Regions from separate parts of the Companilactobacillus allii genome, predicted to be linked through region 2. Evidence: a T-box and tRNA genes for the amino acid it is inferred to sense, from the RefSeq annotation. Region 2 holds a T-box; the other holds one or more tRNA genes.
The links. A T-box is a leader RNA that pairs with one kind of tRNA and senses whether it is charged. The one in region 2 lies ahead of leuS (leucine--tRNA ligase), so its partner is inferred to be a tRNA-Leu.
Positions count from the first base shown of each region.

Region 1 (4,446 bases), 370 kb from region 2:
CTATCGAGCAAATGATAGTACTATAGTAACTGTAATAAAGATAGATACCTCGTATATATAAACACACAAATAAGAGATACATCAAAAGTTCTACTGGCATAGAACTTAAGCAAAAAAAAAGATATTCACAGCTGGCACTGTGAATATCACACACACAAAACATAAATAGAAATTAAATTAATTTACAGAAGAAGTAAATGATTGTTCAACAACATCAAACATAGCGACATATGTATCCGGAGCTACTCTTAAGAATGGCATACCGGCAGATGTATAAATAGAACTATCTGAGTACCACTTACTACCTGCTTCTAATTTGACTTTAGTACTCTCCTCGAACTTATGATTGTAAACAGAGACCTCATGGTCTGTGGCTACCTTTATAACTTCGGGGCGTTTTTTGTATAAAAAGCTATCATCGGAACTGATATAACCGTCTGATGAAACTTTGTAATAATCTTTACCGTTAATATTGGAAATGTTACTTACTGACCACTTGCTGCTGTCAGATACAGTATTACTTGTCTGGTCACCTGATGCATTATATAAAGTAGCATCGGAATCAGAATCTGTACTTACTTCGACCTTATAACTAGAGCTAACGCTCTTAGCTTCTGTTGTAGTTGCTGGCACAACTGCAGCACTTGTACTAAATAATGCCATAGCTAATAAAACAATCGCATTTTTTTTCATAATAGTTTCCCCGTATATATATTATTTTATTTTTAGATATTAAAAAAACACACAAATTCAAGTACACAAAAAGTTCTACTGGCATAGAACTTAAAACTTAAGCAAATCACACACAATAACTATTTGTTGGCAATTGGCATTTTGCCTTATATTATTGTTACCCTTATAGTACAAAATTTACTAAACAATTACAATACAAACGGTCTACTTATTATTATTAATTTTTTAATAATTTGAATTAAAAAGCATGAAATCGCAATTTAAAACGATTTCATGCTTTTTTATTATTTAATTTTATTTTTTTATTAGATTTAAAATGACTCAGTAAAACTCTGTGAGATAACTTCATACATTGGAACATACTCACCTGTAGCTACTCTGACAAATGGCATACCAGAAGATGTGTAGATAACAGTATCAGAATACCAATAAGTGTCCGATTTCAATGCTAAGGATGTGCTTTCAACAAAGTTGTGATTATAAACATCAACCTCACCACTAGGATCTTCCACTTCAATTACTTCTGGGCGTAATTGATAACGATAACTGTCTTTTGAACTTAGATATTCATCATATCCAACTCTAAATAATTGTATTCCATTGACATCTAAGACTTTACCTACCTTCCATTTGCTGCCATACGGTAATGTTTTCCCAATATATTCATCTGAAGAATTATATAGCTTTCCTGGGTTTGAACTTACTTCGGCAAGATAACCTGCACCAGTTACTGATTCAGCTTGCACCGTATTATACTGTAGTGAAGAAAAGCTCATAACGAGAAAAGCTATTATCATTGTAATAATAGTTTTATTTTTCACTTTTCTGTCTTCCTTTATCTTAGACTACAATCAATATTAGACAGGATAATGTCAAAATACAAAAAATATGTATACAACAAATTAAATATTTGCTTTAATATTATAATTATTGTACATTTTGGATATAAAAAAAAGACTTACTTTAATATAGTAAGTCTCTTTTAATACTTATTTATGCGGGTAAGAAGATTCGAACTTCCACGGAGATAATTCTCCACAAGATCCTTAGTCTTGCGCGTCTGCCAATTCCGCCATACCCGCGTACAAGTAATATTCTACAGTTCATTAATTTCAATATCAAGTATAAGTTTAATTAAAGTAATTAAATATTGATATCTTTAATGAATTTTAATTTACCACGGCATTTTCCACAGACGAATCGTCTAGTATCTATCTTTCTAACACGTTGATAAACTGTATGGCAATTGGAACACTCATATATATGAAGGGTCTTATGTTTATTCGAATTATTCAATGGTGGTGCAAATCTAGATCCACCCACTTGCTTCAACAAAACTTTGAATTCTCGGCTTTTGTGTTGTGATGGCATCCCTGCGTTATACAAGTGATAATGGCACAGTTCATGTTTAATAACACCAACTAACTCTTCTGTTCCATATTGTTGATACACCTTAGGATTAATATCTATATGCCGATCTTTCAAATGAAACCTTCCACCGGTAGTACGCAATCTATTATTAAAAAAGGCTTTGTGAACAAAAGGTTTCCCAAAATTATCTTGGGAAACCTTTTGTATTAATCTAGTTAGATCTTCATTGTTCATTAAATTTCAGTCATCTTTTGCATGTACTTAGAGAACTTGTCCATGTTTTCATCTTGGACTTTCTCAGCATTATTGAATTTCTCACGATCGATTTTTTGATCTTCACCAATACTTTCAGTCATTTCAGTACAACCTTCAACGTACTTTTTGAACGCTGCTACTAAAGACATGTGTGTTCCCATGTATCTTGCTGGTGCCTTGGCCTTTTGTAGTTTGGTCAATAGATCTTGATAAGAATCTGTTCCCTTTTTGAAGTCATGCATAATCTTTGTATATTCAACAGAATCAATACGTTCGATCTGATCACGATCCAAGGCTTTTCTCAATGTTTCAAATTCTGGATTCAACTTGTCTTGTTCATCTTGAATAGATTGAACTGTGTTATTGATCAAATTGCCATAAACCATGGCCTTCTTTTGTGCTGCATTCATAAATAACTACCTCTTATTTTCTTTCAAAGTTTTCTCTGTATAAATATCTCGTTCAATAGTAAATCTTGGACGGTGCTTAACTTCACTGAATATCTTACCAACGTACTCACCAATCACACTAATACAGATCAGTTGTACTCCACCAAGTGCCCAAATCGAGATCATCATTGATGGCCAACCAGATACAACTTGTCCGTTTATCTTTTGGACAATGGTATATATCAGTAAGAAGATACTGATCAACACTATAAAAAATCCTAATCCCATTATCATCTTAATAGGAACAATTGAAAATGACGTAATTCCGTCTGCCGCAAACTTTATCATCTTTTTTAGTGGATATTTTGATTCTCCAGCGAATCTTTCTTTTCTCGCATAATATACTTTATCAGACTTGAAACCAACCATTGGAACGATTCCACGCAAAAATAAATTCGTTTCCTTATAACTCAATAACACTTCACAGGCTCGCTTACTCATCAAGCGGAAGTCAGCAGAATCAGGTACCAGTTTAACACCTAACCATCCCATGAACTTGTAGAAGAGTTCAGCTGTACCACGTTTAAACGAACTATCTGTATCACGATTATTACGAACGCCATAGACAACTTCTGAGCCCTCGATAAATTTATCGACCATTTTAGGAATCGCATTAACATCATCTTGCAGATCAGCATCAATAGTGATAACTGCATCAGAATCCTTAGAAGCAGCTGTTACACCAGCGAGTAGTGCTCCTTGATGTCCAAAATTACGACTCAATTTAACACCACTGATCAGATCATTTTCGCTGGAATACTCATCAATTAAACTCCAAGTCTTATCTCTACTACCATCATCAACGAACACCACTTTACTGGTAGCCGTTATTTTTTTCTCATTAATAAGGTTGTTAACGATTTGTGTTAATTCCTTTGTTGTCTCATGAAGTACTTCCTGTTCGTTATAACAAGGTACAACAATACTTAGCTTAAACAATTTATCGACTCCTCAATTTTGTGTCAATCCATTTCACTACTTTATATAACCCAACGCTACCAAGGATTGTGATAACTGGTAACAATTCAATTCGATATCTTCCTTGAACCTCGATCAATAATTGAACTACAGCATATGCCATCAATGTTAATAATAACAAATAAATACGTTTACTAAACTTTTTCTTGAATAATTCTAATGAACCGATCCATGAGAAAATTATCAAAATTATACTTCCGACATAAGCTAATAGATTCATTATATTGGTAGCACGTGCTGAATGAATCTTCACAAACTCCGTAAAGTCCGTGGCCGTTGACCGCTTAGCCCACAAAGTGGCGTTTTTAGCCCAGAATAAACTGATCCATCTCTTCGGACTTTCATTTAGAAACTTAACTTGTTTATCAATAATTTGATATTCTTTTTTACTCATCTGGCTACGACTAGCATTCAAATCAAATTGGTCCACCATAGTTTGATCATAAACACCCTTAGAATTATAGTCCAATCCGGTCACGAATTTCCATTCGGAATCGCGATTAGTTAATCCATATTCATTAAGTCCTGTAGCTTTGATCAGTCCACTGGCTCCACTGAATATCGCAAAATATATGGCTAGAGTTATTAATAACTTCCAGATTGCATGAATATCAAACTTATTATTTTTAATTAGCATATAAATAATTCCATACACTACTATTCCAGCTATAATAACTGGACCAATTGGTCTAATAATACT
Region 1 covers NZ_CP019323.1:1,204,699-1,209,144, reverse strand. The annotation lists gene BTM29_RS05885 (SLAP domain-containing protein) at 178-693, opposite strand; gene BTM29_RS05880 (hypothetical protein) at 1,005-1,514, opposite strand; tRNA gene BTM29_RS05875 (tRNA-Leu) at 1,690-1,775, opposite strand; gene BTM29_RS05870 (SprT family protein) at 1,837-2,298, opposite strand; gene BTM29_RS05865 (hypothetical protein) at 2,298-2,729, opposite strand; gene BTM29_RS05860 (glycosyltransferase family 2 protein) at 2,736-3,707, opposite strand; gene BTM29_RS05855 (hypothetical protein) at 3,709-4,446, opposite strand, start outside.
Region 1: it has a tRNA-Leu gene. The T-box ahead of leuS (leucine--tRNA ligase) is inferred to sense a tRNA for this amino acid. The anticodon was not compared.

Region 2 (4,446 bases):
GTGCAAATGAACTTGCAGAGTGACCACTAGGGAAACTGTAACCACCAGCGTATACATAGTGATGGTGCAGTGGGCGTGGTCTTCTTATATTCACTTTGATTGTATGATTTAGCCAAGAAACTATAATTTGGTTCAGTGCTACGAAAAATGCAGCACTGAAATTCCTTGATACAGATAATACAATTACAGAAATAATAGTTAGAACTATGATTGTGTTAGTGTTTCCAAAAGAGGTCATAAATCTAAAGAACCACAATGAAAATGAATTGTGGTGATAAACTTGGTTGATGACAAACTTGTCAAATAGACTAATAAAGTGAGATTTTGTTGCAACGGAGAAACTCCAAATAGTAAAGCAGATTATTAGCAATATATTAGAAAAAAGCACAAATTTTGATATTTTCATTATTTTTACTCTCAATTGTTTAAATTTTGTTTAAGAAATTATATAATAATGCATAGGTATTCATGTGGGGTAAAAGAATATGACAATTACACGTCGTCAGCGTATTCAAGAAGAAAATCGCTTAACTAGATTAAATAATAAAAGCGTTAAAAGTTCAAATATAAGCAAAAATGTTACATTTTTGGGTGGAAGCCTAGTTTTAGGCGGAGTGGTTACTTCACTTGCAAGTGTAGAAACTACTGTGCCAGTCTATGCTGAGGCTACATCTGCAATTAGTGCAATTAGTGCAATTAGTGCAACTAATACAGTCGATACAAGTACTGATATTGTTACACCACGTGGTGTTGGCGATACAAACTTTATAAACTATATTGGTAATTCAGCACGCAAATTGGCCAATAACAATGATATCTATGCCTCAGTAATGATTGCACAAGCAATGGTTGAAAGTGGCTGGGGTACTAGTGGACTTGCTAGTGCACCTAACTATAATTTATTTGGTATTAAGGGTTCGTACAATGGTGAGTCAGTTAATATGGGAACTCAAGAAGATGATGGTACTGGTAGTCTTTATTCGATCAGTTCTAATTTTAGGAAATACCCATCATACAAGGAATCTCTTGAAGACTATGTGTCTTTAATTAGAGGTGGAGTTTCAGGTAATCCTGAGATTTATGCTGGAGCTTGGAAGAGCAATACTACTTCTTATGAAGATGCTACAGCATATTTGACAGGCCGTTATGCTACTGACACTACTTATGCAGACAAATTGAATGCAATTATCAAGAAATATGATTTAACTAAGTTTGATACAGCCGATGGTTCACAGGATCAAACTTATGTATATGCACAAGGTGACACACTACAGTCGGTCGCCGATAAGTTCAATATGACTGTTGAAACATTGATGGATCTTAATAATTTGAAGACATCTAGCTACGTGTATCCAGGTAAGACGTTAACAGTTCTTAAGGTTATTGGTAATGATAATCAAGAACAACCAGTCACTGTGAATAATTTGTCTAACGTTGTTGGAACAACTAGTTCAGATTCAGACACTACTTCAGATGTTTCGGATGTATATGGTAAGAGTCAAGCACCAGTTATCGTTCAAGACGAAACAAACGGAGTTAAAAAATATGACTCTTCAAATAGTTCATCCAATGTTGCAGTTGCAGTTAAGAACACTTTAACATCAGATGATTCGAATAGTAACTCAAGTGATGATACTGTTACCGTTCAAGATGGTGACACGATTGATTCTATTGCTGCACAGGCAAATACAACGACTGATCAGATAAAGCAAGACAATGATTTAAATTCTGATTTATTAGTTGTCGGACAGAAGTTAATGGTATAGTATATAAAGCAACGGAAATAGTAAATTTAAAAAGAATTTCAGAAAGTACGTGGTTAATGTGAACGTATAACTTTTTAAATTGAACTCATCCATTTAATTTAACTGCTGAATTTAGTAGGTGGTTACGAATCGTCCGCGTTAAGGATTTTGAGAGTCACTTCTTTGTGGAGTGGAACTTAGGTGGTAACGCGATAATTCGTCCTATGATATCTTTAATTTAGATATCATGGGACTTTTTTATTATCGTGAATTTTTTTTGGAGGGTGTAAAATGTATAATCACAATACAGTTGAGAAAAAATGGCAAAAGTACTGGAAGGAAAATCAAACTTTCAAGACTACTAATGACAAAAACAAAAAGAACTATTACGCACTAGATATGTTCCCTTATCCATCTGGACAAGGTCTACATGTTGGACATCCAGAAGGGTATACAGCTACTGATATTCTTGCACGTATGAAGCGTGCTCAGGGATATAACGTGTTACATCCAATGGGTTTTGATGCATTTGGATTACCTGCTGAGCAATATGCAATGGATACAGGACATAATCCTGCAGATTTCACTGAGAAGAATATCCAAAACTTCAAGCGTCAAATTAATTCATTAGGATTTTCATATGATTGGGATCGTGAAGTTCAGACTACTGATCCTAAGTATTACAAGTGGACACAATGGATATTTGAACAGATGTACAAAAAAGGTTTGGCTTATGAAGCTGAAGTTCCAGTTAATTGGAGTCCAGATCTTGGTACAGTTGTCGCTAATGAAGAGGTTATCGACGGTAAAACAGAACGTGGTGGATTCCCTGTAGTTAGAAAGCCTATGCGTCAATGGATGCTGAAAATCACAGCCTATGCTGACAGATTGCTGGATGATCTTGATTTGATAGATTGGCCAGAAAGTATCAAAGAAATGCAACGTAACTGGATCGGTAGATCCATTGGGGCACATATTGACTTTGCAGTTGATGGCTTTGATGATAAGAAAATCACAGTCTTCACAACTCGTGCTGATACTGTGTTCGGAGTTTCATATATAGTGTTGGCACCAGAAAATGATCTAGTTGACACAATTACTACAGATGAAAATCGCGAAGCAGTCGAAGCATATAAAGCTGAGGCCTCACGTAAGTCAGATCTTGATAGAACTGACTTGAATCATGATAAAACCGGTGCTTTTACTGGTTCATATGCAATAAACCCTGTAAATGGTGAAAAAGTTCAAATTTGGATTTCTGATTATGTTCTTGCTACTTATGGTACAGGTGCAGTTATGGCTGTTCCTTCAGGTGATCAACGTGATTATGAATTTGCAAAGAAATTTAATTTGCCTATCGTACCAGTTATTGAGGGTGGAGACCTTTCTAAAGAGGCCTATACCGGTGATGGTGCTCATATCAACTCTGGATTCTTAGATGGATTACATAAAGATGATGCAATCAAGAAAATAACTGAATATCTAGAAGATAACGGTTGTGGTAAGAAGTTCGTCAATTACAAACTTCGTGATTGGTTGTTCTCACGTCAAAGATATTGGGGTGAACCAATTCCTATTATCCATTGGGAAGATGGTGAGACAACTCTAGTTCCTGAAGATGAATTACCTTTGAAGTTACCAGCAGAAGCAGATATCAAGCCATCTGGTACAGGTGAATCACCACTCGCTAACTTGACTGACTGGGTTAATGTTGTTGATAAGAACGGTCGTAAGGGCCGTCGTGAAACTAATACGATGCCACAATGGGCTGGTAGTTCTTGGTATTATCTAAGATATATTGATCCACATAATGATGAAAAACTTGCCGATTATGATTTATTGAAAGAATGGCTACCTGTTGATCTATATATTGGTGGTGCAGAACATGCGGTACTTCACTTGTTGTATGCAAGATTCTGGCACAAAGTATTATATGATATGGGTGTAGTTCCAACTAAAGAACCATTCCAAAAGCTATTTAACCAAGGAATGATTTTGGGTGATAATCATGAAAAGATGTCTAAGTCAAAGGGTAATGTTGTCAATCCAGATGATGTTGTCGAGTCATTTGGTGCAGATACTTTGAGAGTTTACGAAATGTTCATGGGTCCATTGGATGCATCTATTCCTTGGTCAGAAAATGGACTTTCAGGTGCTCACAAATTCCTTGATCGTGTGTGGAGATTATTCATAAATGATGATGATTACAGCACACTTCGTGAAGGATATGTAGTCGATACAAACGATGGTAAATTAGATAAGATATATAATGAAACAGTTAAAAAGGTAACTGAAGATTATGATGCATTGCGTTTCAATACAGCAATTTCACAAATGATGGTCTTCGTTAATGAAGCACATAAAACTGACTCTATGCCTAGAGAATATGCTGAAGGATTCGTTAAGTTACTTGCGCCAATTGCTCCACATATGATGGAAGAATTATGGAGTAAGTACGATCATAAAAATTCAATCAGTTATGAACCATGGCCAACTTATGATGAAAGTAAGATGATCTCAGATACTGTTGAATTGATTCTTCAAGTTAATGGTAAATTACGAGACAAGATGGAAGTTCCTGTCGGAATGGGCAAAGAAGAAATTGAAAAACTTGCTCGTGAAGATGAAAAAGTCCAGAAATTTACTGAAGGTAAAAATATTGTCAAAGTAATTGTTATTCCTAATAAGATTGTAAATATCG
Region 2 covers NZ_CP019323.1:1,574,266-1,578,711, forward strand. The annotation lists gene BTM29_RS07615 (phosphatase PAP2 family protein) at 1-406, opposite strand, end outside; gene BTM29_RS07620 (glucosaminidase domain-containing protein) at 486-1,766, shown strand; T-box leader at 1,764-1,973, shown strand; gene leuS (leucine--tRNA ligase) at 2,037-4,446, shown strand, end outside.